Regions from separate parts of the Microbacterium sp. NPDC028030 genome, predicted to be linked through region 1. Evidence: predicted binding sites of a transcription regulator. Region 1 holds the regulator's gene; each other region holds the start of a gene.
What was found. Region 1 encodes LexA, which represses DNA repair genes until DNA is damaged. Its sites were predicted from a motif close to TCGAACANNTGTTCGA; they were not measured.
Positions count from the first base shown of each region.

Region 2: the regulator LexA is predicted to act here: its motif matches at 2,665-2,680, upstream of recA (recombinase RecA).
Region 3: the regulator LexA is predicted to act here: its motif matches at 3,024-3,039, upstream of AB0E56_RS01565 (DUF222 domain-containing protein).
Region 4: the regulator LexA is predicted to act here: its motif matches at 5,210-5,225, upstream of AB0E56_RS18945 (DUF222 domain-containing protein).

Region 1 covers NZ_JBEZXF010000004.1:33,359-40,884, reverse strand. Annotated here, with positions in the region: gene AB0E56_RS18270 (methylenetetrahydrofolate reductase) at 87-1,034, shown strand; gene metE (5-methyltetrahydropteroyltriglutamate--homocysteine S-methyltransferase) at 1,056-3,365, shown strand; gene lexA (transcriptional repressor LexA) at 3,432-4,118, opposite strand; gene AB0E56_RS18255 (LysM peptidoglycan-binding domain-containing protein) at 4,406-4,774, shown strand; gene AB0E56_RS18250 (histidinol-phosphate transaminase) at 4,829-5,923, shown strand; gene hisB (imidazoleglycerol-phosphate dehydratase HisB) at 5,920-6,537, shown strand; gene hisH (imidazole glycerol phosphate synthase subunit HisH) at 6,534-7,169, shown strand; gene priA (bifunctional 1-(5-phosphoribosyl)-5-((5-phosphoribosylamino)methylideneamino)imidazole-4-carboxamide isomerase/phosphoribosylanthranilate isomerase PriA) at 7,273-7,526, shown strand, end outside.
Region 2 covers NZ_JBEZXF010000002.1:723,060-730,585, reverse strand. Annotated here, with positions in the region: gene AB0E56_RS12425 (DNA translocase FtsK 4TM domain-containing protein) at 1-855, shown strand, start outside; gene pgsA (CDP-diacylglycerol--glycerol-3-phosphate 3-phosphatidyltransferase) at 855-1,433, shown strand; gene AB0E56_RS12415 (CinA family protein) at 1,430-1,912, shown strand; gene AB0E56_RS12410 (helix-turn-helix transcriptional regulator) at 2,054-2,362, shown strand; gene AB0E56_RS12405 (DUF3046 domain-containing protein) at 2,382-2,606, shown strand; gene recA (recombinase RecA) at 2,877-3,926, shown strand; gene AB0E56_RS12395 (regulatory protein RecX) at 4,319-4,792, shown strand; gene miaB (tRNA (N6-isopentenyl adenosine(37)-C2)-methylthiotransferase MiaB) at 4,841-6,388, shown strand; gene miaA (tRNA (adenosine(37)-N6)-dimethylallyltransferase MiaA) at 6,385-7,296, shown strand; gene AB0E56_RS12380 (dihydrofolate reductase family protein) at 7,352-7,526, shown strand, end outside.
Region 3 covers NZ_JBEZXF010000001.1:336,499-344,024, forward strand. Annotated here, with positions in the region: gene AB0E56_RS01550 (glycosyltransferase) at 1-687, shown strand, start outside; gene AB0E56_RS01555 (DUF2975 domain-containing protein) at 816-1,304, shown strand; gene AB0E56_RS01560 (helix-turn-helix transcriptional regulator) at 1,304-1,537, shown strand; gene AB0E56_RS01565 (DUF222 domain-containing protein) at 1,665-2,993, opposite strand; gene panB (3-methyl-2-oxobutanoate hydroxymethyltransferase) at 3,117-4,004, opposite strand; gene panD (aspartate 1-decarboxylase) at 4,001-4,393, opposite strand; gene panC (pantoate--beta-alanine ligase) at 4,393-5,289, opposite strand; gene AB0E56_RS01585 (DUF2520 domain-containing protein) at 5,286-6,140, opposite strand; gene AB0E56_RS01590 (transcriptional regulator) at 6,307-6,612, opposite strand; gene AB0E56_RS01595 (MFS transporter) at 6,695-7,526, shown strand, end outside.
Region 4 covers NZ_JBEZXF010000005.1:21,600-29,125, reverse strand. Annotated here, with positions in the region: gene mmsA (multiple monosaccharide ABC transporter ATP-binding protein) at 1-1,174, shown strand, start outside; gene mmsB (multiple monosaccharide ABC transporter permease) at 1,171-2,544, shown strand; gene AB0E56_RS18950 (sugar-binding protein) at 2,604-3,722, shown strand; gene AB0E56_RS18945 (DUF222 domain-containing protein) at 3,864-5,180, opposite strand; gene AB0E56_RS18940 (alpha/beta hydrolase family protein) at 5,284-6,003, shown strand; gene AB0E56_RS18935 (spermine synthase) at 6,024-6,932, opposite strand; gene AB0E56_RS18930 (ABC-F family ATP-binding cassette domain-containing protein) at 7,043-7,526, shown strand, end outside.

The DNA.
Region 1 (7,526 bases):
AGCGACAGCCGAGCCCGGCACCCGCCCGCGAACGACGCCCTTGTGTCGTGCGCGGTCCCCGGCCCGCCTTGTCCCCAGGAGAGAAGATGTCTTCCGAGACTGAGACCTCAGGCATCCCTCGAGTGCCCTTCTCCTTCGAGCTCTACCCTCCGCGTTCGGAGTCGAGCGAGGAGGCGCTGCACGAGACCGTCCTGCGCCTCGCCGCAGCAGGACCCGACTTCCTGTCCGTCACCTACGGCGCCGGCGGCTCGACGGGCGGACGCTCGCTGGATGTGCTGCGCTTCATCAGGGAGCACACGGATGTCGAACCGCTCGCGCACCTGACCTGCGTCGGCAACACCTATGCGGGCGCGGCGACGCTCATCCGCGAGTTCCTGGACGCCGGCATCCTCAGCTTCCTCGCGCTGCGCGGCGACCCTCCCGTCGGCCAGACCGAGGGGTACCTCGGCGACCTGGAGAGCGCGGCTCAGCTCGTACAGCTGATCGACCGCGTGCAGGCGGAGCGGGCTCCCTACGAGGAGTCCCCGGTGCCGGGCTTCCCCCGTGCGGCGCGTGTCGATCCGCGGCGCAAGGTGAACATCGCGGTCGCCGCGTTCCCCAAGGGGCATCCGCGTGCGACGCACCGCACGCAGGATGTCGAGGCCCTCCTCGCCAAGCAGGCCGCGGGTGCGACCTTCGCGATCACGCAGCTCTTCTTCCACCCCGACGACTACCTCGCGTTCGTCGAGCGCGCTCGTGCCGCCGGGGTCACGATCCCGATCCTTCCCGGCATCATGCCGATCACCTCGCCCGCCCGGCTGAAGCGCGTGCTCGAGCTCACCGGAGAAGACCTCCCGAGCGAACTCGCGATCGCGCTCGACGTCGAGCCGACGGCGCCTGGCCGCCGCGAGATCGGGATCGAATGGGCCGCCCGGCTCGCCCGCGACGTCGTTGCCGGCGGCGCGCCCGGCGTGCACCTCTACGCGTTCAACCAGCACGAGACCGTCCTCACCGTCCTCGCAGAAGCCGGCATCCTCCCGGCTCTGCGCCACTGAGCCCCGCCGAAAGGAAAGACCATGACCGCATTCCCCGAGGGCACCATCCTCGGCTACCCCCGCATCGGCCGCCGCCGCGAGCTCAAGAAGGCCGTCGAGGCGTTCTGGGCGGGTCGCATCGACGAGCAGGAGTTGGAGCGCACCGCCTCCGAGTTGCGCGCTGCGACACGCGACCGTCTCGCTGCGCTCGGGCTCGGACGCGACGACTCGGCCATCCCGGAGTCGTTCTCGTACTACGATCAGGTCCTCGACGCCGCCGTGACCGTCGGCGCGATCCCTGCGCGCTTCGAGAGTCTGCGCGCCGCAGACGGCACCGTCGGTCTCGCCGCGTACTTCACGATCGCCCGTGGTGAGGGGGAGCGCGCGCCGCTCGAGATGACCAAGTGGTTCGACTCGAACTACCACTACCTGGTGCCCGAGATCGGTCCGGAGACGGTGTTCTCGCTCTCCAGCGACAGGCTGGTCAGGGAGGTCGCCGAGGGCGTCGCCTCCGGTTTCGTGACCCGTCCGGTGGTCGTCGGTCCGGTGACGCTGCTCGCGCTCGCGAAGGCGTCGGACGATGCCCCGGAGGGCTTCGACCCGCTCTCGCGCCTCGAGGATGTGCTCCCGGTGTATGTCGAGCTGCTCGCGAAGCTTCGGGCCGCAGGTGCGGAGTGGGTGCAGCTCGACGAGCCGGCGCTCGTGAGCGAGTCCCTCCCCGCGGGGGTCGCGCAGCTGTCGGAAGCGGCCGAGCGGGCTCTGGCCGTGCTCGGCGGTGCGAGCGATCGCCCGTCGATCCTGGTCGCCGCGCCGTACGCCGAGCTCGGAGCGGTGTTCCCCGTGCTGGCGGCGGCGCCGATCGAGGCCATCGCGGTCGACCTCGTGCGCGGGGGTGTTCCTGCCGCGGCAGCCGGGCTCGAGGGCAAGACCCTCGTCGGCGGTGTCGTCGACGGACACAACATCTGGCGCGGTGACCTCGCGAAGGCCTTCGGCGCGCTCGAAGACCTCCGTGCGCTCGGTGCGCCTGTCGCGGCCGCCACGTCGACCTCGCTGCTGCACGTGCCCCACGATGTCGCGGACGAGTCGCAGCTCGACGCTCGACTGGTCTCCTGGCTGGCGTTCGCGGACCAGAAGGTCGAGCAGGTCGGTGTGCTCGCCCGCGGTCTCGTGGCGGGACGGAGCGAGATCGCCGCGGAGCTCGACGCGGCATCCGCAGCACTCGCGGACCGTCTCGGCGCCCCCGGTGTGCGTGACGGAGCGGTGCGTCAGCGTGTGCTCGGCGATGCCGACTTCTCGCGGGTCTCCTACGAGGAGCGGGAGATCGCACAGGAAGCACTCGACCTTCCCGCCCTGCCGCTCACGACCATCGGCTCGTTCCCCCAGACCGGCGACATCCGTCGAGCGCGCGCCCGCTTCACACGCGGCGAGATCCCGGCAGAGGACTATGACGACTTCCTGCGCCGTGAGGTCGCCAGCGTGGTCTCGCTGCAGGAGGACCTCGGGCTCGACGTGCTGGTGCACGGCGAGCCGGAACGCAACGACATGGTCCAGTACTTCGCGGAGAACCTCGACGGCTTCGCGGTCACGGAGAACGGCTGGGTGCAGTCCTACGGCTCCCGTGCCACGCGTCCGTCGATCCTCTGGGGCGACGTGTCGCGACCCGCGCCGATCACGGTGGACTGGTCGAGCTACGCGCAGTCGTTGACGACGAAGCACATGAAGGGCATGCTCACGGGGCCCGTGACGATCCTCGCGTGGTCGTTCGTGCGCGACGACCAGCCACTCGGCGAGACCGCGAACCAGGTGGCTCTCGCCCTGCGTGACGAGATCACCGACCTCGAGAAGGCCGGTATCGCGATCATCCAGGTCGACGAACCCGCACTGCGCGAGCTCCTCCCGCTGAAGAAGGCCGACCAGCCCGCCTACCTCGACTGGTCGGTGGCGTCCTTCCGCCTCGCCACGGGCGGCGCAGCGGCCGGCACACAGGTGCACACGCACCTGTGCTACTCCGAGTTCGGCGTCGTGATCGATGCGATCCGCGCCCTGGATGCCGACGTGACCTCGATCGAGGCGGCCCGCAGCAGGATGGAGGTCGTCGCCGACATCGCGGAGGTCGGTTTCGACCACGGCATCGGGCCCGGCGTGTACGACATCCACTCGCCGCGCGTGCCCACGGTGGAGGAGGTCGAGTCGCTCCTGCGCCGGGCGGTGGAGGAGATCCCGACCCGTCAGCTCTGGGTGAACCCGGACTGCGGCCTGAAGACCCGTGGATACGACGAGACCACCGCGTCTCTGCGCAACATCGTCGAGGCGACCCGTCGTGTGCGTGAGGACGTGAACGTCACGGCCTGATTCCGCCTGTACCGCTCGAAGGCCCTCCCGGATCCCGGGAGGGCCTTCGTCGTGAAGCGTGAAGGGTCAGACGGCGCGGAGCACCGCCACGACCTTGCCCAGCACCACCGATTCGTCGCCGAGGATCGGTTCGAAGGAGGAGTTGCGGGGGAGGAGCCAGGTGTGGCCGTCGCGGCGGCGGAGCACCTTGACCGTGGCCTCGCCGTCGAGCATGGCGGCGACGATCTCGCCGTTCTCCGCATTGTTCTGCGAGCGGACGACCACCCAGTCGCCGTCGCAGATGGCGGCATCGATCATCGACTCGCCCGACACCTTGAGCATGAACAGGTCGCCTTTGCCGACGAGCTGCCGCGGGAGGGGGAAGATCTCCTCGACCTGCTGGTCCGCCGTGATCGGCACGCCGGCCGCGATCCGGCCCACCAGGGGGACGAGGGCGGCGTCTCCGACCGGCGTCGCCACGTCGGCCGGGTTCTCACCGCTCGCCCCGGGGAGATCGATCAGCACCTCCATGGCCCGCGTCTTGCCGGGGTCGCGGCGCAGGTAGCCGCTCAGCTCGAGCTGCCCCAGCTGGTGCGTCACGCTCGAGAGGGACTTGAGGCCGACGGCGTCTCCGATCTCGCGCATGCTCGGCGGGTAGCCGTGGTGCGCGATGGAGTTCTGGATGACCTCGAGGATCGCCATCTGCTTCGGGCTCAGGCTCTTGCGACGGCGCGTCCGCGGTGCCTCCGACTCGGGGGCCGAGTTCTCGCTCATGGTGCTCCTTAAGTGCGGTGATCCGACGTCGCTCTTCGAATGTCGGAGGCCCGTGGTGGGGTGTTCTTATCGAAACCGTATCCGAGAATCGGCGCGATCTGGTAGATCTGTTCGAGCGTGTCGCCCGAAAAGCGGAGGTGGTTTCGAAGAATACTTGACAGATGTTCGAACTCGAAGATATCTTCGGTACGTAGCTTCGCATTCACGGCTCCCGGCCGAGTCGGGAATGCGAACGCTACGCCAACTTCCCCGAGGCTCCGGCCGAGGGACAGGCTAAGGAGCACGACATGAGCAGCATCAGCTTCAGCACCGCAGCGATCATCCCGGCGCAGGCTCGTCCGGCCACGCGACTCCGACTGACCGCGCGTGGACGTGGCGTGCTGCTCGCTCTCGCCTCCCTCCCTCTGGCCGCCGGCATCGCGTTCGCGGCACTCAGCGGAGGCAGCGCCGCCGCCTCCGGTGCGGACACCGCCGTCGCGGCGGTCGAGACCGTGACGGTCATGCCGGGAGACACTCTCTGGTCGATCGCCACCGCCGTCGCTCCGAACTCCGACCCCCGTGACGTCATCGGCGAGATCAGCCGCATGAACCTGCTGCGCAGCGGTGGACTCCAGGTCGGGCAGGAGCTCGCGATCCCGGCGGAGTACGCGGACTGAGGCGGCGCGGGAGACGAGGCGACGTTTCGTCATCCGCCCGACCAGCCGCTTAACATGGGGAGGGTGACCCTCTCCCTCAATGATCTTCCTCTTCGTGATGATCTTCGCGGTCTGACGCCCTACGGTGCACCGCAGGCGCCCCTCCCGATCGCGTTGAACGTGAACGAGAACACGCATCCGATCCCGGATGCCGTCGCGAGCGACATCCTCGACGACATCGCGGTGGCGATCCACGAGGTCAACCGGTACCCCGACCGGGAGTTCACGGCACTTCGCGAGGCCTTCGCCGAGTATTTGGGGCACGGCCTCTCCGCCGACCAGATCTGGGCAGGGAACGGTTCGAACGAGGTGCTCCAGCACATCCTCCAGGCCTTCGGAGGGCCGGGGCGCACCGCGTTCGGCTTCGCACCCACCTACTCGATGTACCCGCTCATCACGCAGGGCACCGGTGCCCGTTGGATCGCAGGCACGCGGCAGCCCGACTACACGATCACCCCCGAGGAAGCCGCGGAGCAGGTGCGCGCCGCCGACCCCGACGTGATCATCCTGTGCACGCCCAACAACCCCACGGGCACTCCGCTCGGACTCGATGTGGTCGAGGCCGTGTACGAGGCCGCCCGGGGGATCGTGATCGTGGATGAGGCGTACCAGGAGTTCGCACCGCACGACGCGCCCTCGGCCTTGACGCTCCTCGAAGGGCGTCCTCGCCTCGCGGTCTCCCGCACGATGAGCAAGGCCTTCGCCTTCGCCGGCGCCCGTGTCGGATATCTGGCGGCCGATCCCACGTTCATCGATGCACTGCGCCTGGTGCGCCTGCCGTATCACCTGAGTGCGCTCACGCAGGCGGCCGCCGTCGCGGCACTGCGCAACGCCGACGTCATGCTCGGGATGGTCGAGGAGATCGTCGAGCAGCGCGACCGGATCACCGCGACTCTCGAAGCGCTCGGCTACACCCCGCACGAGTCGTGGTCGAACTTCGTCCTGTTCGGCGGGGTGGCGGATCCGCACTCGACGTGGCAGCAGCTGTACGACCGCGGTGTGCTGGTGCGCGATGTCGGGATCCCCGGACACCTCAGGGTGAGCGCGGGCACCGAGGCCGAGACCACGGCGTTCCTCGACGCTCTCGCCTCGATAGGATCGGCATCATGAGCACCCCCGGAACGACACCGCGCACCGCCAGCCGCGTCCGCAGCACGTCGGAGTCAACCGTCGAGCTCGAGCTGAACCTCGACGGCACGGGTGCGAGCCGCATCGACACCTCGGTGCCCTTCTTCGACCACATGCTCACGGCCTTCGCGAAGCACTCGCTCACCGACCTCACCGTGCGCGCTTCGGGCGACACCGACATCGACGCGCACCACACCGTGGAAGACGTCTCCATCGTGCTCGGACAGGCGATCCTCGAGGCTCTCGGCGACAAGTCGGGGATCTCCCGCTACGGTGACGCGCTCGTGCCGCTGGACGAGGCTCTCGCGCAGGCGGTCGTCGACATCTCCGGACGCCCGTACCTCGTTCACACGGGCGAGCCCGCGGGGTTCGAGCACCACCTGGTCGGGGGGCACTTCACGGGGTCGCTGGTGCGTCACTCGTTCGAGGCCATCACGTTCAACGCGGCGTTGACGGTGCACGTGCGCGTGCTGGGCGGACGCGACCCGCATCACATCGCCGAGGCGGAGTACAAGGCCTTCGCCCGGGCGTTCCGCCAGGCCAAGGCTCTGGATCCGCTGGTCGATGGCATACCCTCCACCAAGGGGGCACTGTGAGCAGGACGCCCCGGGTCGCGGTCTTCGACTACGAGTCGGGCAATGTCCACTCCGCGGTCAAGGCGCTGGCCGCGGCCGGAGCGGATGCGGTGCTGACGCGCGATCGCACGGCGGCGCTCGAGGCCGATGGACTCCTGGTTCCGGGCGTCGGTGCGTTCCAAGCCGTCCGCGATGCGCTGCATGCGCACGGCGGCGACGAGATCATCGACCGTCGGCTGGCCGGAGGCCGCCCGGTGATGGGCATCTGCGTCGGCATGCAGGTCCTCTTCGCGCACGGCGTCGAGCGAGGGCACGACACGGAGGGCTTGGGGGAGTGGCCGGGAGCCGTCACCGAGCTCAATGCGCCGGTGCTTCCCCACATGGGGTGGAACACGGTCGCGCCCGGAGCCGACAGCGTCCTGTTCCGCGGACTCGAGGAGGAGCGCTTCTACTTCGTGCACTCCTACGCGGCGCAGTCCTGGGAGCTCGACGTCATCCCCCCGTTCCCCGAGCCTGTCCTCACCTGGACGACGTACGGCGATCCGTTCCTCGCAGCCGTCGAGAACGGGCCGTTGTCGGCGACGCAGTTCCACCCGGAGAAGTCGGGTGAAGCGGGCATCCAACTGCTGCGCAACTGGGTCGGGAGTCTCTGACCCCGACCGTCGACGTCATCCGTTTTGTCAGCCGCCCGTCGGCCGACTACCCTCGGTTCTCGTGCCCGGTCCGGGCCGCAGACCTTCCCGATGCAAGGACCCCATGAACGACTTCGCGCAGTCCCCCTCGCTCACGCTCCTTCCCGCGGTCGATGTCGCCGGGGGCAAGGCCGTCCGCCTGACCCAGGGTGAGGCCGGCTCCGAGACGAGCTACGGCGACCCGCTCGACGCCGCAGGGGAGTGGGCAGCGCAGGGCGCGAAGTGGATCCACCTCGTCGACCTCGACGCGGCGTTCGGGCGCGGCAGCAATGCACCGATCCTGCGCAAGGTGATCAAGCAGTTCAAGGGCGTGAACAT
Region 2 (7,526 bases), on a different contig from region 1:
CGGGTGCTCAAGCCGTACCCCTATCTGCTGGTGGTGGTCGACGAGCTCGCCGACCTCATGATGGTCGCCCCGCGTGATGTCGAGGACTCGATCGTCCGCATCACCCAGCTCGCGCGCGCGTCCGGCATCCATTTGGTCCTCGCGACGCAGCGCCCCAGCGTCGATGTCGTCACCGGCCTCATCAAGGCCAACGTCCCGTCCCGACTCGCGTTCGCTGTGACCAGCGTCACCGACAGCCGCGTCATCCTCGACAGTCCGGGAGCCGACAAGCTCATCGGTCAGGGTGATGCGTTGTTCTCGCCGATGGGTTCCTCCAAGCCGTTCCGCTTGCAGGGTGCATGGGTCGACGAGAAGGAGATCGACGCGGTCGTCAAGCACGTCACGCGTCAGGCCCGTCCCGACTATCGTCCCGACGTGCAGGAGGCTCTGGAACCGACCAAGAAGAAGGAAGTCGACGAGGACATCGGAGACGACCTGGAGCTGCTGCTCGCGGCCGCCGAGCTAATCGTCTCGTCCCAGTTCGGCTCGACGTCGATGCTTCAGCGCAAACTGCGTGTCGGATTCGCGAAGGCGGGCCGGCTGATGGACCTGCTGGAGTCCCGCGAGATCGTGGGACCCTCCGAGGGGTCGAAGGCGCGAGACGTGCTCGCGACAGCGGAACAGCTGCCGCAGGTGATGGCGAAGTTGCGTGGTGAGGACGTCCCCGCGGCTCCGTCCGGCTCCGCGTCGCCAGCAGCCCCTCCCGTCCCGCCTCTGCCCGCTGCGCACGATCCGATCGCCGCGCAGTACGAGGGTCTCCCCGAGGTCGAAACCGAGGGCGACGAAGACGCCTGGGGTCTGACGGGACGCGACTGATGGCCATTCCCCGGCAGCTGCCCAACGCCATCACGGTTGCGCGCATCCCGCTCGCGGTCATCTTCTTCGTGCTCCTGCTGCTCGGTGGAACGTATGGGGACGTCGCACCCGCACTGCGCTGGACCGCAGCGGTCCTCTTCATCGTCGGCATCTCCACCGACTGGGTCGACGGGTACCTGGCGCGTAAGTACGACATCGTCAGCGACTTCGGCAAGCTCTGGGATCCGATAGCCGACAAGCTGCTCACGGGTGCGGGGTTCATCGGGTTGGCGATTCTCGGCGAGGTGAACTGGTGGATCGTCGCGATCATCCTGGTGCGTGAGTGGGGGATCACCGTTCATCGCCTCATGGTCGCTAGTGAGCACGTCGTCGCCGCCGCCTGGATGGGCAAGATCAAGACGGCCTTCCAGGGCGTCGCCCTCGGCTGGGCGCTGCTTCCGCTCCATGTCCTGATCGGACTCGAGGCCTGGACGCTGGTCACGTTCGTCCTGATGATCATCGTGCTGCTGCTCACAGTGGCCAGCGGTGTCGACTACATCGTCGCCCAGGTGCGCGGATCCCGACAGAAGCGGGCATGAGCGTCGCCGACGCCGTGCTGTCGGCGTTGCGCGGGCGCGGCTGGACGATGGGCGTCGCGGAGTCGCTCACCGGAGGTGCGCTGTGCGCGGAGATCGTCTCGGTCCCCGGCGCATCGTCTGTGCTGCTCGGCGGAGTCGTGGCATACGCGACGGAGGTCAAGGCCGCAGTTCTCGGCGTCGAGGGGCAGCTCCTGGCGGCGCACGGACCGGTGCATCCCAGGGTGGCCGAGCAGATGGCCGACGGTGTGCGCCGCGTCGTGCGGGTGCAGGGAAGGAGCGCCGACGTCGGCGTTTCCACCACCGGGATCGCGGGTCCCGATTCGCCCGACGGCCAGCCGGTGGGGACTGTGCACATCGGTGTCGTGACGCCGTTCACCTCGCGGACGAAGGCGTTCCTCTTCCACGGAGATCGTGAAGAGATACGCGCGCAGACGGTGGATGCCGCGCTCGACGCGGTGCTCGAGACTCTTGCGGAATAGTGTGGGCATCGCCGGGGTTATCTCAGATGTGCTCACATTCAAACCACAGAGTGCAGGGGTAGATTCTGTGCATGCCAGGGGTATTAGACTGGCTGTCTCATCGGGGGAGACCTCGATCGATCACTTGGGGAGGAGGTTCCGATGATTCTTGTACGACAGGAAATCGGCGATGTGCTGAGGGACTTCCGCCTGCAGAAGGGGCGCACGCTCCGGCAGGTCGCAAGCAAGGCATCGGTTGCGCTCGGCTACCTCAGTGAGGTGGAGCGAGGTCAGAAAGAGGCGTCGAGCGAGATCCTCGCATCCGTCGCCGATGCGCTCGATGTGCCCATCTCCACGATCATGCGCGAGGTCGGAGACCGCATCTCCGTGCTCGAGGGCATCCAGGTGTTCCCCGACGTGGTTCCCGACGATCTCGTCGCCTCGGTCGAGCCGCAGCTCTCGCTGCACTGACCTCCCACCAGGGGAATCGATGCGTCGTAGCGAGTTCCTTCGTGCCGTGGATACGGAGTTCCAGGCGCGAGCCACTTCGCTGGTGAACGATCTCGGGCTGACGGCACTCCGGGGCCGGACTGCGGTGGAGGCTCTCGCCGACGGGACCCCACCCAGGGAGATCTGGCTCGCTCTCTGCACCGAGATGGATGTCCCCGAGGATCGCCGCTACGGCGTGGGCCGGCAGGAGCCTCGCAAGCGCTGAGCCGATTCGCGTCACGTCCGCAACGTACGGTACAGCGCGAGATGATTTCGGCGTGTCGTCGAAGATGTGTTCGAAACGAGCGTAGTCTTCTACACAAGTGGTTCAGAGAAGCCGATCTGCACTTCCGGTGGGATCGCCGAGTCGTTGTCGGTGGCCCCTCCTACGGTGGAGAGCAGGCCGAAGAGCCATACGCCTTGTCGGAGAGTTGCTCCCAGCCGGGAGCGCCGCGACAGCCTACAGGCGGCACCACGCGCGCAGAAGGAGCACATCATGCCATCACCCGCCGACCGCGAGAAGTCCCTCGAGACCGCCCTCGCCCAGATCGACCGCCAGTTCGGAAAGGGCTCGGTCATGCGGCTGGGCAGCGATGAGCGCGCCCCCGTGGCCGTCATCCCCACCGGCTCCATCGCCCTCGATGTCGCCCTCGGCGTCGGAGGCCTCCCGCGTGGCCGAATCGTCGAGATCTACGGACCTGAGTCCTCGGGTAAGACGACACTGACTCTGCACGCGATCGCAAATGCGCAGCGCGCCGGTGGCATCGCAGCGTTCATCGACGCCGAGCACGCGCTCGACCCCGACTACGCGGCGAAGCTCGGCGTCGACATCGACGCACTTCTCGTGTCGCAGCCCGATACAGGTGAGCAGGCCCTCGAGATCGCCGACATGCTCGTCCGGTCCGGTGCGATCGACCTCATCGTGATCGACTCCGTCGCGGCGCTCGTACCGCGAGCCGAGATCGAGGGCGAGATGGGTGACTCGCACGTGGGCCTGCAGGCCCGACTCATGTCGCAGGCACTGCGAAAGCTGACCGGTGGTCTGAACCAGACGAACACCACCATGATCTTCATCAACCAGCTCCGCGAGAAGATCGGCGTGTTCTTCGGGTCGCCCGAGACCACCGCGGGTGGCAAGGCGCTCAAGTTCTACGCGTCCGTCCGCATGGACATCCGTCGTATCGAGACGCTCAAGGACGGTACCGACGCCGTCGGAAACCGCACGAGGGTGAAGGTCGTCAAGAACAAGATGGCTCCGCCTTTCAAGCAGGCCGAGTTCGACATCCTCTACGGGGTCGGGATCTCGCGCGAGGGCAGCCTGATCGACTTCGGTGTCGAGCACGCCATCGTGAAGAAGTCGGGCTCGTGGTACACCTACGACGGCGATCAGCTGGGTCAGGGCAAGGAGAACGCACGTACGTTCCTGCTGAACAACCCGGACATCGCACTGGCGATCGAGACGCAGATCAAGCAGAAGCTCGGCATCGGTGCACAGGTCGCGGCTCCCGCGGCCGCTGACGAGCTCGCAGAGCGTCGTCCGGCCTGATGAACGACGAGCGTGGGGGCGATCCTGATCGGATCGCCCCCATCACCCCCCTTTTCGGTGGCTCCTCGAGGAGGAATGACCGCAAGCCCGAGAGTTCTCACGTCGAGGAAGAGCGTGCTGCAGACGTCTCATCGCCTCGGGCCGGAGATGCCGGCGTCTGGCGCTCGACGTGGGACACCCCGTCCAGCGCAGTGCACCCGTCCGGTGCGGTCGATGGGGGCAGCCCCAGCGACCGTCATCCGGCGCGCGGGGGGTCCCGCAGGCCCGGGTCGGAGTCGCCGCACTCGACTGTGGCCGAGGCTTCTCGTCTTCGGGCGCTGAGTGGACAGGATGCGGCGCCTGACGACGGGGAGTCTCTTGACGAGGCACGCGTCGCGGCTGAAGAGTCTCTCGTGCGCAAGTTGCGCGCTCGCTCGCTCTCCGTCTCGGAGGCCCGGCAGGTCTTGCGCGGTTTCGAACTCGAATCGGGGACCGTCGACGACGTCATCGACGATTTCTGTCGTCGGGGCTACCTCGACGACGAGGCCCTCGCCGGTGTCCTGGTGGCGTCGGGAGTCGAGCGGAAGGGGCAGGGGAGAGTCGCCCTGTCGCGCGCGCTCGCCCAACGCGGCATCCCTCGAGATGTGATCGACAGGGCGCTCGACGAGTTACCGGATGACGACGACGAGCGAGCGCTCGACTTCGTCCGTGGAAAAGCGCGCTCCCTGAGTCGGCTCGACCATGACACCGCGCTTCGGCGTCTGGTGGGGCAGTTGTCGCGGCGCGGATACAACGGTGCGGTGGCCATGAAGGCGGCGAAGACAGCGCTGCGGGAGACGACGTTCGGCAGTTCGACCTCCGGCGTCCGTTTCGTCGATTCCGACTGAGAGAACGGCGCGGCTGTGGCCGGAGGCGGCTCGTACAATGGATCAATCATGACTATTCCGCGCAGCGAACCGACGATCATCAGCGCTTCGTCGGCGGCCGTCGACGTCGATGGCCGACAGCGATCGTACGAAGTGCGCACCTTCGGGTGCCAGATGAACGTGCACGACTCCGAACGTCTTTCCGGTTCCCTGGAGAGCGCCGGCTACGTTCGGGCACTGGACGGCGCTGAAGCCGACGTGGTGATCATCAACACCTGTGCGGTGCGCGACAATGCGGCCGGCAAGCTTTACGGCACTCTCGGGCACCTCGCCTCGGTCAAGCGCCGCAAAGAGGGGATGCAGATCGCCGTCGGCGGCTGTCTCGCTCAGATGGACAAGCAGGCCGTGCTCGACAAGGCGCCGTGGGTCGATGTCGTCTTCGGCACGCACAACATGGGCTCGCTGCCGGGGCTGCTGGAGCGTGCGCGGCACAACGGCGACGCTGAGCTCGAGATCCTCGAGTCGCTCGAGGTCTTCCCTTCGACGCTTCCGACCAAACGTGATTCCGCGCACAGCGGGTGGGTGTCGATCTCCGTCGGGTGCAACAACACGTGCACGTTCTGCATCGTGCCGAGCCTGCGCGGCAAGGAGAAGGACCGTCGCCCCGGAGACATCCTGAACGAGATACGCCTGCTGGTGGACGATGGCGCGATCGAGGTCACGCTCCTCGGGCAGAACGTCAACTCCTACGGTGTCGAGTTCGGAGATCGTCAGGCATTCGGCAAGCTGCTGCGCGCAGCCGGTGAGATCGACGGGCTGGAGCGCATCCGCTTCACCAGCCCGCACCCGGCGGCCTTCACCGACGATGTGATCGACGCCATGGCCGAGACGCCGAGCGTGATGCCACAACTGCACATGCCGCTGCAATCCGGCAGCGACCGCATCCTCAAGGCGATGCGGCGCTCCTATCGCAGCGAGCGATTCCTCGGGATCCTGGATCGGGTGCGTGCCCGCATCCCGAACGCCGCGATCACGACCGACATCATCGTGGGTTTCCCGGGCGAGACCGAGGAGGACTTCGACGATACGATGCGTGTCGTCGAGCAGGCGCGCTTCTCTGCGGCGTTCACCTTCCAGTACTCCATCCGCGAGGGAACACCTGCAGCGACGATGGAAGACCAGGTGCCGAAGGAGGTCGTCCAGGCGCGGTACAACCGTCTGATCGCACTTCAGGAGCGGATCTCGCTGGAGGAGAATCAGAAGCAGGTCGGCCGCGAGATCGAGGTGCTGGTGTCGACCGGTGAGGGCAAGAAGGACGCCGAGACCCACCGGCTGACGGGCCGCGCCGAAGACAATCGACTGGTGCATTTCCAGGTCCCCGAGAACTCGGACCTTCCGCGACCAGGCGACGTCGTCACGGTGACCGTGACGCACGGCGCCCCGTTCCATCTGCTCGCCGACGACCCCACCGGGGCTCCGTTGCGGATTCGTCGCACGCGCGGAGGAGACGCCTGGGATCGCTCGCAGGCCGACTCCTGTGCGGTGCCGAGTCCCTCGGCCGAGGGTGGATCCCGAGCTGTGTCCCTCGGTCTTCCGACTCTTCGCGTCGGAGTGTGAGCGAGCCGCGCCTCTGGGCGATAGTCGGCGCGACCGGCACTGGGAAGAGCGATCTCGCGCTCGATCTCGCCGACGCACTGAGGGCGCGAGGCAACCCGGTGGAGATCGTGAACGCCGATGCGATGCAGCTGTATCGCGGCATGGACATCGGCACGGCTAAGTTGCCCGTCGCCGAGCGGCGCGGCATACCCCACCACCTCTTCGACGTCCGAGAGGTTCACGAAGAGGCTGCCGTCGCCTGGTACCAGCCCGAGGCGCGTGCGGCGATCAAGGCGATCCATGAACGCGGGGGAGACGCGATCCTGGTCGGCGGCTCCGGCCTCTACGTCTCGAGCGTCGTGTACGAGTTCCATTTCCCGCCCCGCGACCCGGAGATCCGTCGGCGGCTCGAACAGGAGCTGGAATCGGTCGGTCTTCCCGATCTGCTCGCCCGCCTTCGAGCGCAGGATCCTGAGGCCGCGGCGAAGGTCGACCCGCGCAACAGCCGGAGGGTCATCCGGGCGCTCGAGGTCCTGGAGCAGGGGAGCAGCACACACGGCGCGGCACTGCCCGAGCGCCCTGTCCTGTGGCATCCGCGCACGCGATTGATCGGCCTCCACGTCGACCGCGCCGACCTCGTGGCACGGCTCGACGCCCGGGTGGAGCGGATGTGGGAGTCCGGCCTCATCGACGAGGTCGCTGAACTCCGCCAGCAGGGCCTCGAACGGGGCGCGACGGCTCCGCGGGCCATCGGCTACGCGCAGGCGCTCGGCCAGCTCGACGGAACTCTCAGCGCGGCCGAGGCCATCGCACAGACCCAGGCGCTCACGCGTCGCTATGCGCGGCGGCAGGTGTCGTGGTTCAAGCGGTATCCGGAACTGCGCTGGTGGGATGCGCCCGCCGACGCGCACACCCTTCTGCAGGCCTGACCTCACCCCGCTCCCGGCGCGACCGGGTGTCGGAGGCCGGTGGCACGCTGGTCGCATGAGCACTCACTTCTTCACGGCCTCCAGCCTCGACGGCTTCATCGCGACCGAAGAGCACTCGCTCGACTGGTTGTTGACACAGGATGTCGATCCCGACGGACCGATGGGATACAACGCCTTCGAGAAGGACATCGGCGCGCTGGCGATGGGGGCTTCGACGTACGAGTGGGTGA
Region 3 (7,526 bases), on a different contig from region 1:
GCCGCGCTGCTCCGTGCGGATCGTCGAGCGGATCTCGTGTCCCTGGCGGGGTTCGAGGCGGGGCTGACCTGTCGGGCCGTGGTGACGGCGGCGCGTTGGTCGCGGGGCGGAGGCCTGTATCTGACGCTGCGGGTCGACATCACGAACGACGGTCGGGACGCCCTGGTGTTCGAGACGGTTGCCACGGACGCGTCGGATACCGATTCGAGCGCGAGCGGGCAGAAGAAGTCGACCCGCCTCACGTCGCTGCCGCTGTCGTCGGTCGACGGCCTGCCCCCAGACCTCCTGGTCGTCGATCGCGAGCTTCGCAACGACCGCGTCGATGTGTTCCTCCGAGAGGAGACCGGCGATGATCGTCATCTCGCCGGCCGTCGACCTCGCGACCTCGCCACGGTGGCCGTTTCGATCGACCCGCTAAAGGTGTTCGACGCGCAGGACGACTCCCGCGGCGGTCGCCTCATCGTGAAAGTGCGTCGAGCGGGCTGGACGTTCGAGGTTCCGCTCCATGCCGAGCCCGCGACTCTCGCGCGTCTCGGTCGCTCTCCGATGCTGGCCGGGCGCCCGTGCACGCTCGTGGCGACGGGGGATGGCGTCGTGGAACTGCGCCGAGAGTGGCCCGGTGGTCGGATGAAGGATGCTGCCGGCCGTGCCATCCGTCGACTGCGCAAGGCCGTCCGCCGGGGCTGAGCGCGGCGTCTTCTCGGCACTCTCGGCGTTTCCCGGCACCTCCTCGGCGTCGAGCACGTGCTCGCTCCGCTTGCCTGATCGAACGATTAACGATAGATTCCTGCTGTTCTTCGACGAGAGGCAGGCTCATGAGCAGAGTGACGATCGTGGTGCTGCGGGTCGTGATCGCGGTCGCGCTGCTGGGGTCGCTGGTGGTGCAGACGGTCATCGTGCCGCTGCTGTGGCTGGACCTTGCACAGGAGGAGCTGTGGGGCCGGATCTTGCTGGTGTCGATCGTCGTGCTCGGGGTCGGCACGCTGCAGGTGTTCGGGGTCTGCGTGTGGCTGCTGCTTACGAAGGTGCGGCGGGGATCGATCTTCTCGGAGTCGTCGTTCCGCTACGTCGATGTGATCATCGGGGCGATCCTCGTGGCGGCCGCGCTCACCTGGATCCTCGCAGCGCTGCTCGCACCGGGATCGGTCGCGCCGGGCCTCATCGCATTGATCGGCGGCGCGGGGGTCGTGCTCGCCGGCGTGGCGCTGCTCGTCGTCGTGATGAAGGCACTGTTGCGTCAGGCGATCGACCGCGATGCCGAAGCACGGTCGCTTCGCTCCGAGCTCGACGACGAGGTGATCTGATGCCGGTCGTGGTCGACATCGACGTGATGATGGCGCGGAGGAAGATGAGCGTCGGCGAGCTGGCCGACCGGATCGGCATCACGCCGACCAACCTCGCCGTGCTGAAGAACGGCCGAGCGAAGGCGGTGCGGTTCACGACTCTCGACGCGCTGTGCACCGTGCTGGAGTGCCAACCGGGTGACCTGTTGCGCTGGGTACCCGACGCCGCCGCCACCCGATCCCCGAATACCTGATCGCCGGACCGACACCCGACACCCGACACCGACACCGACACCGACACCGACACCGACACCGACACCGACACCGACACCGACACCGACACCGACCCCAACACCCGACACCCGATCCTGGCCCCGGCTATCAGGCGGCGATGTCGAAGCGAGCCCGCCCGCCAAGACGCGGCTTCCGCGCGGGGTCGACATATCCCGGCGGCACGAACCATACCCGCGGCCCTTCGATCCGGATCTCCCACCCGTTGTCGTGGATCCGGTGATGACAGGTCTCGCAGAGAAGCACTCCGTTGGAGAGATCGGTCGGTCCGTGATCTCGTCTCCACCAGCGGATGTGGTGCGCTTTCGACATCTCGGGCGGCAGACCGCACATGGCGCACCCGCCGTCTCGCTCGACCAGAGCGAGGCGTTGCGCCCGAGTGAAGAGCCGTTTCTCCCGACCCCAGTCGAGCACTTCACTCCCGGCGCCCAACACGCACGGGATCACCCCGCCGCCCGCGGCCATCCGTCGTGCCGCTCCCACGCTGACCGGCTGGTCGAGACCGTCGACCGTGGCCGACCCGCTGCCGGACTCCAGCTCCTCCACCCCGATCCGCACGACCACCGTCGCGCCGGCCAGAGGCACCCGCTGCTCGCAGCCGAGCACATGCCCACAGAAGACGGCCAGCGCATCCGCCTGGATCATGGGCACGGAGCGCCGGTCGGCATCCGGTGACGTCCCAGCGGGGGCGTCCTGGCGCGCGGCGAAGGCCGCCGTGACGTATCCGCGGATCGCGGTCACGATCGGCGCTGCGGTCTCTGCGTCGAGCTGCGCGTTCAGGTGCACCATCCCGTCGCGTTCGAAGATCGTGAGGGAACGGCGTGCGCGCTGCTCTTCCGAGCGTGGCTCGACACCGTCCGGGTCGAGCCACGCCTCGGCGCGGACGATGAGCTTGCGGACGTCGTCGAGCGCCAACCCCTCCGCAGCCTCGGTGAGCATCCGTTCCCCCGCGGCGATGCGATCGGCACCGGCCGCGACTCGACACCTCTCGAGGAGAGCGATGATGAGGGCAGCCGCCTGTGCGCTGAGCGCACCCGTGCCGAGGGCCTCTCGAACCACGGGGTAGCGCGCAGGAAGGCGCGATCCAATCAGGTCGGTGCGCGGGGCCGTGGCCTCGCCCACCTTCACCAGGCGGAGAGCGTCGCCGGTCGACACTCCGGTCGTCGCGGCGATGAGCTTGGCGGGAGTGCGGAACCCCTGCTGCTTGGCCAGACTCTCCGGCCCGAGCTCGGGGCGCGATTCGCGGGTGATGCCAGCGGCCACATCGACGTGCACGGCATCGAGCCGGCGCTGCAGCGCGCCGATCGCGTCGTTGACGGCGATCAGCTGCCCGCGAGAGAGATCGGTCGCCTCATCGGCTCCGGCCCAGGCCGCGTCGAGGTGAGCCATCGCCTCGTGCAACCCGGTCAATGTGGACATGCTTCATGGTATCGCGGGAGCACCTCAGTCTAGAAGGTTTGTTCGAATCATATACCGAGATTCCGCACGAACAGCCCCGCCACCCGGGAACACTTCCTGCACAACTTTCACTCAGATTCGAAGTTATGCACGATGTATGGAATCACCGGCGGACAGCAGCTCCTGCAGCCGGTCAGACTCCCCTGCCGCCATCGCGTAGCCGTGCTCAGGCGCCGGGTACACGCCTTCACGGACCTCGGTCGCATACGCTTCGACGCCCGCGACCGCTGCCACGCGCAGTTCGGCGTAGCGCTTCACGAACTTGGCCGCTCCCCCGTCGTAGAGCCCGAGCAGGTCGTGGAACACGAGCACCTGCCCGTCGGCATCCGCTCCAGCGCCGATGCCGATCACCGGGATGTCGAGGCGCGACACCAGGACCTCCGTCACTTCGGAGGGGATCGCCTCGACGACGAGCATCGAGCACCCGGCCTCCTGCAGGGCGACGGCGTCGTCGATCACGGCGAGCGCGGCGTCGGCGGTGCGGCCCTGCGCACGGTAGCCGCCGAGCGCGGTGGCCGTCTGCGGCGTGAGCCCCACGTGTCCGACCACGGGGATGCCGGCCTGCACCAGAGCGCGCGCCCGGTCGACGGTCGTTCCGCCACGCTCGATCTTCACGAGGTCGCAGCCCGCCTCCTTGACGAAGCGCTGTGCCGTCGCGATGGCCAGCTCGTCCGACGCCTCATATGATCCGAACGGCAGGTCGCCGACGAGCAGCGGCCTCGTCAGCCCGCGCCGCACCGCCTTGGTGAGCATGAGCATCTCGTCGATCGTGACCGGGACTGTGCTGTCGTAGCCCAGGACGGTCATGGCGGCAGAGTCGCCCACCAGCACGACGTCGACGCCCGCCGCCTCGACGATCTGCGCGCCGGGGTGATCGTACGCGGTGACCATGACGATGGGCTCGCCGGCGTCCTTCTTCGCGGCGAGCGCGGCGAGCGTCACACGCTTCGCCGGGGCGGCGTGGGCACTCATGCGCGTGCCTCCGTCAACAGGAGATCGACGGCGTCGTCGACCTGGATGATCGCGTTGCCGCGGTCGACGTGCACGACGACAGGCTCGTAGCTCGCGAGGTCGTCGCGCGAATAGTCGGCGTACGAGATGACGATGATCGTGTCTCCGGTGTGGACGAGGCGCGCGGCGGCGCCGTTGACCTGGATGACACCGGAGCCCCGCTCGCCGACGAGAGTGTAGGTCTCGAAGCGGGCACCGTTGTCGACGTCGACGACGTGCACCTGCTCGTGCGGGAGGATGTCGGCGGCCTCGAGCAGGATGGGGTCGATCGTGATCGAGCCGACGTAGTTCAGGTCGCTCGCGGTGATGGTCGCGCGGTGGATCTTCGACTTGAGCATGGTGCGTCGCATCAGGCGTCGCCCTTCGGGTCGGTGGCGCTCGGGCCGGCGGTGGCTGTGTCGGTCAGGGAGAGGAGGTGGTTGTCGATCAGACGCGCAGCGCCGACGTGCGCCGCGACGGCGAGCAGGGCATCACGGTCGACACGGGCCAGTGGCCGCAGCGTCTCGGCATCCCGCAGCTCGAGGTACTCGGGGTCGATCCCCGCCTCTCCGAGCGCCCGACGAGCGGCCGAGAGGATGCTGCCGGCATCCCGCGCGCCTGCCGCGAACACGTCCGCGGCGGTGTCGAGCGCGCGGTTGAGGGCGGTCGCCTGTGCGCGTGCCTCCTGGTCGAGATAGACGTTCCGCGAACTCATGGCGAGCCCGTCGGTCTCGCGCACGATGGGACACGCGACGATCCGCACGTCGAGGTCGAGGTCGCGCACGACGCGGCGGACGACGAGCACCTGCTGCGCATCCTTCTGCCCGAAGTACGCCGCATCCGGCCGGACGATCCCGAACAGCTTCGTGACGACCGTGGCGACCCCGTCGAAGTGGTGCGCACCGCGGCTCGCGCCGTCGAGCACGTCGGTGAGCCCCGCGACGTGGATCGTGGTGGCGAACCCGTCGGGGTAGATCTCGGATGCCGTGGGCGCGAAGAGGATGTCGACGCCCGCGGCCTCGGCGAGCGCGGCGTCGCGGTCTTCATCACGCGGGTAGGAGCCGAGGTCCTCGTTCGCACCGAACTGGGTCGGGTTGACGAAGAGCGACACGATCACGAGGTCGGATGCGGCGCGCGCCTCCCGCATCAGAGAGAGGTGCCCGTCGTGGAAGGCGCCCATCGTGGGGACGAGGCCGACGGTCGCGCCATCGCCTCGGGCGTGACCGACGGCTGCCCGCACCTCGGGGATCGTGCGGAGGATTCTCATGCCGGGGACTCCTTCGGCTCCGCGCTCGTCTTGTCGGGAGAAGGTACGGATGTCGGGTGGAACGGACGGGTTTCTCCCTGCATCCGTGCGCCCTCCCGACGTCCGTGCCCGGTCTTCGGCGTGCAGGAGGCGATCGTCTGCGTGGCGGCGGCGAGGGCGTCGAACAGGTCCTGAAGTTCGAGCTCCGCCGCCGCCGACCTCTGGCGGGCGACCGTGTCTGTGTCGCCTCGGGCGATCGGTCCGGTGAGGGCCTGCTGAGCGCCGAGGCTCGTCCAGTTCTCGACGGTGCGCCGGACGAGCGGCGCGAGGAGTTCGCGCGCCTCGCTCTCGGGGATGCGTGCGGCCGAAGCGAGCTGCTCCGCCGCATCGAGCACGGTGAGGACGAAGTTCGACGCGAACGATGCGGCCGCGTGATAGCTCGCACGGTGCTCGTCGTCGACTGCGAACGGACGTGCGCCGAGTGCGCGGACGAGGGCATCGGCGACCTCGAACGCCTCGTCCGTGCGGCCGTCGATCGCCGCGCCGATGCCCTGGAACACCTCGGGCGTCTCCGAACCGGTGAAGGTCTGCAGCGGGTGGAGGCTGAAGTCGACGTCAGTCAGCGGGGTCGCACCGGACACGTGTCCGACGAGGCGCACGTGCGGTCGGGCGACGAACGCCACGGCTGGGATCGCCGCGTCGGGGACGCAGAGCAGCGCGATGTCGGCCGCTGGCATCGACTCCTCCCGTCGGAGCGGTCCGAGAACAGCGAACCCCGCGGCACGCAAAGCCCGGGCGAGCACGCGACCCACCCGACCGGCGCCGACGATGGCGATGGTCGTTGCGGGCGCGAGCGAAGAGGCGGGTTCCATGTCGATTCCCCGAGCCGTATGGGGGTGGTTCGGATGCGAGAAGTATCCGCCTATCGAGCCGGCCGCTCCAAATCCGAGAGCAATATGACATGCAGGAGGAGCTGAGGACATACCTGAATCATCATGGATTCAGAATTTGGCTTGGCAGATCGCTCCGACGTCTCGTTCAGCCGCGCAACACCGAGTCGAGCAGTCCGGGGAAGAGGGCGTCGAGGTCGTCGCGCCGCAGCGTCAGCATCCGACGCCGCCCGTTGGGTTCGTTGCGAATGACGCCGGCTTCGCGCAGCACCTTCATGAAGTGCGACTTGGTCGACTTCGGCAGGTTGGGGTCGGTGGCGTGACAGGAGGCCATGTCGAGCGGGCCGTCGGCGAGCTGACGCGTGATCGCGAGGCGCTCGGGGTCGCTCAGCGCGAAGAGCACGTCCGTGAGCTGGATCTCGGAGCGCTCCGGGTGCGGAAGATCGCCAGGCATGGTTCGATAATAGTTGAACAATGACGGGATGGCGAGTACGCTCCGATAGTTCGATGATTCTCGAACCTTATGAGGAGACGCCATGACCAGCACCGAGCCGATCGTCCGCCCGGCCGTCGTCGAGCGAGCACGGGAGGGCACAGCTCCCCGCGCGCGGTTCGGGTTCGTGCTGGCGATCGTGGCGCAGATCCTGATGATGATCGGGGCGAGTGCGCCGTCGCCGTTCTACCCCGTGCTCGCGCACGACATCGGCTTCCCGGCGGTCGTGATCAGCGCCGTGTTCGCCGTCTACGCCGTCGCGCTGCTGCTCACGCTCCTCACCGCCGGATCACTGTCGGACCATGTCGGCCGGCGACCGGTCGTGATCGCGGGGTTCCTGCTGCTGGCGGGGAGCATGTTCCTGTTCTGGCACGCGGATGCCGTCGCCATGCTGTTCCTCGCCCGCGTGCTGCAGGGTGTCGCGAGCGGTCTGCTCATCTCGGCGCTGTCGGCGACGGTGCTCGACTTCACGCCGGGTGGCCGCGCGGGGACCGCAGCACTGTGGAACGCGTTGAGCCCGGGGATCGGCCTCGCGCTCGGCGCACTGGTCTCAGGCGTGATGCTCGACGTCAGCGGTGAGGCGCTGCTCGACGTGTTCGCGCCGTTGAGCTCGGCGTACGTGCTGCTCGCCGCCCTGTTCTTCCTCGTGCCGGAGACGGCGCCGCGCAAGCCCGGGGTGTGGGCGTCGTTGAGCTTCCGGCTGTCGATCCCCTCGGCGATCCGGGCGGACTTCTGGCGTGGGGCACCGGCCGTGATCGCGGGGTGGGCGACGGGTGGACTGTTCCTGTCGCTCGGCGCGAACATCGTGCGTGGTGAGCTCGGTGGCGAGGCGCACGTGTGGCAGGGGCTCGGCGTCGTGCTGCTCGCGGGGGTCG
Region 4 (7,526 bases), on a different contig from region 1:
CACGATCGAACTGCTGGCCCGTGTCGGTCTGAACGAAGACCCCGACGCGCAGATCAAGACCCTCGGGGTCGGCAAGCAGCAGCTGATCGAGATCGCCAAGGCCCTCAACAAAGACGTCAAGCTGCTGATCCTCGACGAGCCGACCGCCGCACTGAACGAGAACGACTCGCAGCACCTGCTCGACCTGATCCTCGGCCTCAAGGCCAAGGGCATCGCGTCGATCATGATCAGTCACAAGCTCAACGAGATCGAGCAGATCGCCGACGAGATCACGATCATCCGCGACGGCCGCACGGTCGAGACGCTCGACATCTCGCGCGGTGAGATCAACGAAGACCGCATCATCCGCGGCATGGTCGGTCGCTCGCTCGAGAGCCGGTACCCGGACCGCACGCCCGAGATCGGCGATGTGTTCTTCGAGGTCAAGGACTGGTGGGTGCAGCACCCGACCGTCTCGGAGCGCATGGTCGTCAAGGGCTCGAGCATCAACGTCCGTCGGGGTGAAGTCGTCGGCATCGCAGGGCTCATGGGCGCGGGGCGCACCGAGTTCGCGATGAGCATCTTCGGCCGGTCGTACGGCACGTTCCTGTCGGGCACGATGATCAAGGACGGTCAGGAGATCGCCCTGCACGACGTCTCGGCGGCCATCAAGCACGGGCTCGCCTATGTGAGCGAAGACCGCAAGGTGCTCGGACTCAACCTGCTCGACACCATCAAGCGGTCGATCGTGGCCGCGAAGCTGTCGAAGATCGCGCACAACGGCGTCGTCGACTCCCGGGAGGAGTTCTCGGTGGCCGAGCGCTATCGCAAGGCCCTCCGCATCAAGACGCCCTCGGTCGAAGAGGGTGTCGGCAAGCTCTCCGGGGGAAACCAGCAGAAGGTCGTGCTGGCGAAGTGGATGTTCACCGACCCCGACCTGCTGATCCTCGATGAGCCGACGCGCGGCATCGACGTGGGTGCGAAGTACGAGATCTACGCGATCATCAACGAGCTCGCGGCCCAGGGCAAGGGCGTCATCGTCATCTCCAGCGAGCTCCCCGAGCTCCTCGGTATCTCCGACCGCATCTACACCGTCTTCGAAGGTCGGGTCACCGACTGCATCCCGGCCGATCAGGCGACACCTGAGGACCTCATGCGCAGCATGACCTCCGCGACCCAGAAAGCATCCGCATGACCACCGACACCACGACCGCGAAGCGCGGCTTCCACTTCAAGGACATCACGAAGATGTTCGGGGGAGGCCAGTCGACCCTCCGTCAGTTCGGCATCCTCGGCAGCCTCGTCGTGATCCTGGTCGTCTTCCAGGTGCTGACCTGGATCATCAAGGGCACCGGCCTCACGCTCTCCTCGGGCAACCTGATCAACGTCGTCAACCAGTACTCGTACATCCTGATCCTCGCGATCGGCATGGTGATGGTCATCATCATGGGTCACATCGACCTCTCGGTCGGCTCGGTCGCCGCGTTCACGGGCATCGTGGTGGCGAAGGCGATGGCCGACTGGAATCTCCCCTGGCCGCTGGGCATCCTCCTGGGGCTCGGTGTCGGCGTGCTGGTGGGCGCCTGGCAGGGATTCTGGGTCGCCTACGTCGGGGTACCGGCGTTCATCGTGACACTCGCGGGCATGCTGTTCTTCCGCGGCGCGAACCAGTGGGTCGGCGACTCGCAGTCCGTGCCGGTTCCGCAGGACTTCAAGGTCATCGGTGCGGGGTATCTGCCTGAGCTGCCGTTCATCCCCGTCCCCTTCAACGTGCTCACCATGGTCCTCGCGCTCATCGGCGCCCTGTGGATCGTGTTCTGGGAGATCCGCACGCGCCGCATCCAGCACAAGATGGGTGCCGACATGGCGCCGCTGTGGGTGAGCGTCACCAAGGTCGTGCTCATCTCGGCCGTCATCCTCGTCGCCGGATGGCTGTTCGCGACGGGTCGCGAGGGCACCAGCTTCCCGATCTCGGGCGTCATCCTGCTCGCGCTCGTCATCCTCTACTCCTTCATCACGAACAACACCGTGTTCGGCCGCCACATCTATGCGGTCGGCGGCAACCGGCAGGCGGCCCGCCTCTCCGGTGTGAAGGACCGCTGGGTCGACTTCTTCGTGATGATGAACATGTCCGTCCTCGCCTCGCTCGCGGGCATGATCTACGTCGCCAGGGCCACGGCATCGGGTCCGCAAGACGGCAACGGGTGGGAGCTCGACGCGATCGCCTCGGTGTTCATCGGTGGTGCCGCCGTGTCCGGCGGTATCGGAACCGTGATCGGCTCGATCATCGGTGGTCTCGTGATGGCGTTCCTGAACAACGGTCTGGCGCTGCTCGGCGCAGGCGCCGATGTGGTGTCGATGATCAAGGGCCTCGTGCTGCTCTTCGCCGTCGGCGTCGATGTGTGGAACAAGCAGCAGGGTCGCCCCTCGATCATCGGATTCCTGACGCGCCGGTCCGCCCGCAAGCAGGATCCGGCGACCGATACGTTCGACCCGACCAAGACGAACTATCCCACCAGTCAGAAGTACGAAGCCCCCGCCGTCGAAGAGACGCGCGGAAAGTAGGGGTCGATTCGCGCACCGCACACGTGACGAGACCTTCACACACCAGAGAAAGAGATCACATGAAGAAGATTCTTCTGTCGGCGACAGCGCTTGTCGTCGCGGGCGCCTTCGCCCTCACCGGCTGCTCCTCGGAGCGCGGCGGTGACACGGGTTCGGGATCGGGCGAAGAGGAGACCTCGGGCTTCGCCGCCGATGCCACGATCGGCGTCGCCCTTCCCGACAAGACCTCGGAGAACTGGGTCCTCGCCGGTCAGCTGTTCACGGACGGCCTCAAGAAGGCGGGCTTCGACGCGGACGTCCAGTACGCGCCGGCCAGCAACACGGTCGCCGAGCAGCAGAACCAGATCCAGGCGATGGTCACCGGTGGCGCCAAGGTCATCATCATCGGTGCCAAGGACGGCAAGCAGCTCGCGACGCAGGTCGAAGCGGCCCGCGACGCCGGCGTCGCCGTCATCGCCTACGACCGTCTGATCGAGAACACGGAGGCCGTCGACTACTACGTCGCGTTCGACAACTTCGAGGTCGGCAAGCTCCAGGGGCAGGCGCTGCTCGACGGCCTGGCCGAGCGCGCGGGTCACGAGGCTCCGTACAACATCGAGCTGTTCTCGGGCTCGCCCGACGACGCGAACTCCGCGGTGTTCTTCAACGGCGCCATGGAGGTGCTGCAGCCGAAGATCGACGATGGCACGCTCAAGGTCGTCTCCGGTCAGACCGAGATCTCGCAGACGGCGACGGAGGGGTGGAAGCCCGAGAACGCACAGCGCCGCATGGACTCGATCCTCACGTCGACGTACGGCTCGGAGGCGCTCGACGGCGTCCTCTCCCCGAACGACACGCTCGCTCGCGCGATCATCACGTCGGTGCAGGGTGCGGGCAAGGACGTCCCGGTCGTCACGGGTCAGGACTCCGAGGTCGAGTCGGTCAAGTCGATCATGGAGGGTATCCAGTACTCCACGATCAACAAGGACACCACGCTGCTCGTGGAGCAGGCCATCAAGATGGTCGGCCAGCTGCAGAAGGGTGAAGAGGTCGACGTCAACGACACCGAGCAGTACGACAACGGCGTCAAGGTCGTTCCCTCCTACCTGCTGCCTCCGGTCATCGTCACCAAGGAGAACGCGGCCGAGGCCTACGCCAACGTCCCGAGCCTCCTCGAGATCGTGAAGTCGTACGAGTAAGACGCACTGACACCGTCACAGCGCGACACGTCACCGTCGCACCGCGACACCGTCCTCACGGAAATGCGAACCGTCCGGGCCTTCGGGTCCGGGCGGTTCGTCGTCTCCCGACTCGGGCGGTCCGTCGTGGCGACACGGGTCTCAGAACGGGACGGGTGCGGGATCGGCCGCAGTGAACGTCACCGTGTTCTGCAATGGCGGCCGGTCGATGTATGTGCGACCGGTCGGGCTCGTCCACTTCAACACTCCGCCGGGGCGCTGGTCGACGTTCCAGGGGGAGTGGTGCTTGAGCATGTGATGTCGGCGGCAGAAGGCGGAGAGGTTCGTGTCCGACGTCGCCCCACCGGTCGAGGCGGCGTGAGTGTGATCGAGGTCGCATTTCCGCGCCGCGATCCCACACCCCGGGAACCTGCAGCGCTGATCCCGCGCGCGCAGATGTCGCCGCAGCTGCTCGCTCGGACGGTAACGGTCGACCGCGAGCAGCGCACCGGAGATCGGATGCGTCAGCACACGGTCCCAGCCGGTCGCGGAACCCGCCATCGTGCGAGCGGTCGCGAGGTCGATGGGGATCGTCCCGTCGAGTTCGGCCGGCGGCGTCGTCGTCGTCGTCGGAGCGTCGTCGTCCATCAGCGTCAGCACCGGCACGGTGACCTCGATCCTGGCGCGGATCTCACCGAGCAGACCCTCCTCGGTCTCGTGCCCCGCAGGCGTGCCCGTGAGAACGAGGTCGGCGAGCAGATCGGCGCGCAACTGGTCGACCGTGCGGTCGTCGGTGGGAAGTGTGGCGGCGGCATCCCTCGCCGCTCGGGCGTTCTCCTCCTGCACCGCATGCGCCATCTGGGACAGCCGGTCGAACATGCCGTGCAGCAGCACGGCCGGACCTCTCGCCCCGAGTTCGGCCATCCCGTCGTCGAGATCCTTCACCCACACGCGCCGCAACTCACGGGCATCGCGATGGCGCTCGGTGATGCTGCGCTCCTGGAACCGCTCCGCGATGCGCCGTGCCATCCGCCGCAGCCTGTTGGGTGACTCGTGCACGGCGAGCTCGATCACCTCGGCGGCGTAGGCGGCACGGTCGGTGTCGTCGTCGAGATGTGCTCCCGCCTCGACGATCACCCGCGCGTGCGCGGCGGTGATCCGCCCGTCGCCCTGTGCCTGCCACACGGTGGGGAACCGCTCCACCAGCCAGGAGGCCTCCGCCATCCGGCGCTCGATCGTGCGGTCGCTCACATGCTGCGCCGCACCGATCTCGGCCGCGACCGTGCGGATCGCCATGTCGCCGTGATCGGGATGCGCTCCCGCGCGCGCGATGTCGACGGCGAGGCGCCCGGCCATCGCCAGCATGCCGTCGCGAGCCGCCTGCATGCTGCTCAGCGTCGCCTCCGCGGCCTCCAACGACGCGACCAGATCGGCGAGCATTGCCAGCTGGGTGTCGGTCGCGTCGAGCAGTGCGGTCATGACGACAGCCCATCACAGGTCACAGACATTCGAAGAAAGATTCGATAAGCTCCCCACCGTAAGATCGTCACGAAACGATAACGACCGTGATTGACTGAACCGGATGCTCCTCCACGCACTCGACGTCGGCGAAGGCCCCCGCACGGCCGTCCTGCTCCACGGCCTCATGGGTTCGAGCGAGAGCTGGTGGCGCGTCATCCCGTGCCTCGTGGACCGCGGCTATCGAGTGATCGCGCTGGACCTTCCCGGCCATGGCCTCTCTCCCCGGGATCCGGAGCTCACGATCGAGCGGGCGGCGTCGGCCGTCGTGGCGACCGTGCGCGCTCTGGCTCCCGACGAGCCGGTCGAGGCCATCGGCCACTCGTACGGGGCCACGGTGCTCGCTGCCGCCGCGGTGCAGCTGCGGCCCGAACGGACCGTCTATGTCGACGCGCCCCTCGCCCTCACCGGGGGCGCCGATAGACAAGCGCTCACGGCCGCGTACGCGCAGGATAGGCTCCTGCGGATGTCGCCGGACGCGCTCAGAGCGACCCGACCGTTCTACTCGGAGACGGATGCCGAGGTGGAGGCTCGAGCTGCCGCGCGGTTCGACCCCGCGACCTCGGCATCCGTCTCCTGCGGTCCAGACCGGGCGTGGGAGGCGGCGCCGGGGTCGATCGTGATCCGCGCCGATCCGAGCGCCTGGGTCACCGACGAGGATGTGCGCCGGTTCGAGCAGAGCGGTGTCGAGGTCCGCAGCATCCCGGGTGCGGCACACACCGTCTGGTACAGCCACTTCGACGGGTTCACGGCGTCGCTCCCTGAGATGTTCGGCGGAGGCTGAGCCCGCCGCGCCGAGGAGCGCTAGTCCCAGAGCGGGTCGTCGGGGTCGGGGGAGTCCGTGCCGTCGGCGTCTGTCATGATGCGCGCGTCGGCGATCCATGTCGTCAGGTCGCCATCGTGGAGCATGTGGGGTCGCGGTGTGCCGAGGAGGTCGGGTGTCGCCACGACGTCCAACGGCTCGTCGCTCGCGAAGATCACGACGTTGCCGAGCGGTCCCTCGTCATCGTCCGGCTCTGCGTCGAGGACGACGGCGATGTGGGCGAAGATGGAGTTCAGTGTGGCCGTCTGTCGCCGCGAATACTCGAACGGATGCCCGTCGAGCAGATTCACGGCCACGACTCCGTCTGCGGCGGAGCGTGCGGCGACCCGGCGGTAGAACTCCTGGCTGGCCACACGGTGGCGGATGACGGCGGCATCCCAGAGATCGACGACGGTGAAACGCGCATCCACCCACTCGGTGTCGACCGCGGTGCGCCCGACCGTCGCGGCGCCGGGAACGGGGGAGGGGGATGCCGGCACCGACGGCCGGGACTCGTGCGGAAGCTCTGCGTCGGCGATCGTCCGCGCATCGCCGAAGATGACTCGCAGATCGGCGGTGGCGGCCAGGGGCAGTGCGGCGATCACCGCTTCGTAGAGGGCGGGCTCGAACTCGACCACGAGCTGCGGCGATCCGGTGCGCGTCGCCTCGACGTAGCGCGCCAGGGTGAGCGCTCCGGCTCCCAGATGAACCGTGAAAAGCGGAGCGCTCGGCTCAGCGGCGGCATCGATCGCCCTGGCGATGTGCCGGATGTAGGCGTAGTCGAGCGCCGTGGGATCGGTCATCGAGACGACCGACTGCGGGATTCCGTCGACGCTGAGTTCGTAGCGACCGGGTCGCTTCCGCGACTGCACCAGCTTCGCCTCGCGGTCGTCGAGCATGAGCGAGAACATCCGGCGATTCCTTGGCACCCGTCGATCTTAGGTCGGGCGGTGTCGGTCGGAGTCCGCCTGCCGCGGAACCGGCCGTCGCGCCCGTCATCCCCGACTACCCTTGAGGGAACATGGCACATCTTCTGGGGGCCGAAGCCCTGCACCTCGAATATCCGACCAGAGTCGTCTTCGACTCCGTGACCCTGGGGATCGAGGAGGGCGACCGCATCGGCATCGTCGGCCGCAACGGCGACGGCAAGTCCAGCCTCCTCGGGATGCTCGCCGGGATCAAAGAGCCCGACTCGGGCCGCGTCACGGTGCGGGGCGGCACGCGCATCGGCGTGCTCGACCAGGCCGACACCCTTCCCGACGACCTGACGATCAGCGCCGCCGTCGTCGGCGACACCCCGGAGTACGAGTGGGCGGGCGATGCGCGCATCCGCGACGTGATCGACGGGCTCCTCACCGATCTGCCGTGGGATGCCGAGATCGGCTCGCTCAGCGGTGGCCAGCGCCGTCGCGTCTCCCTCGCCAAGCTGCTCACCGGCGACTGGGACGTCATCGCCCTCGACGAGCCGACCAACCACCTCGACGTCGAGGCGATCACGTGGCTCG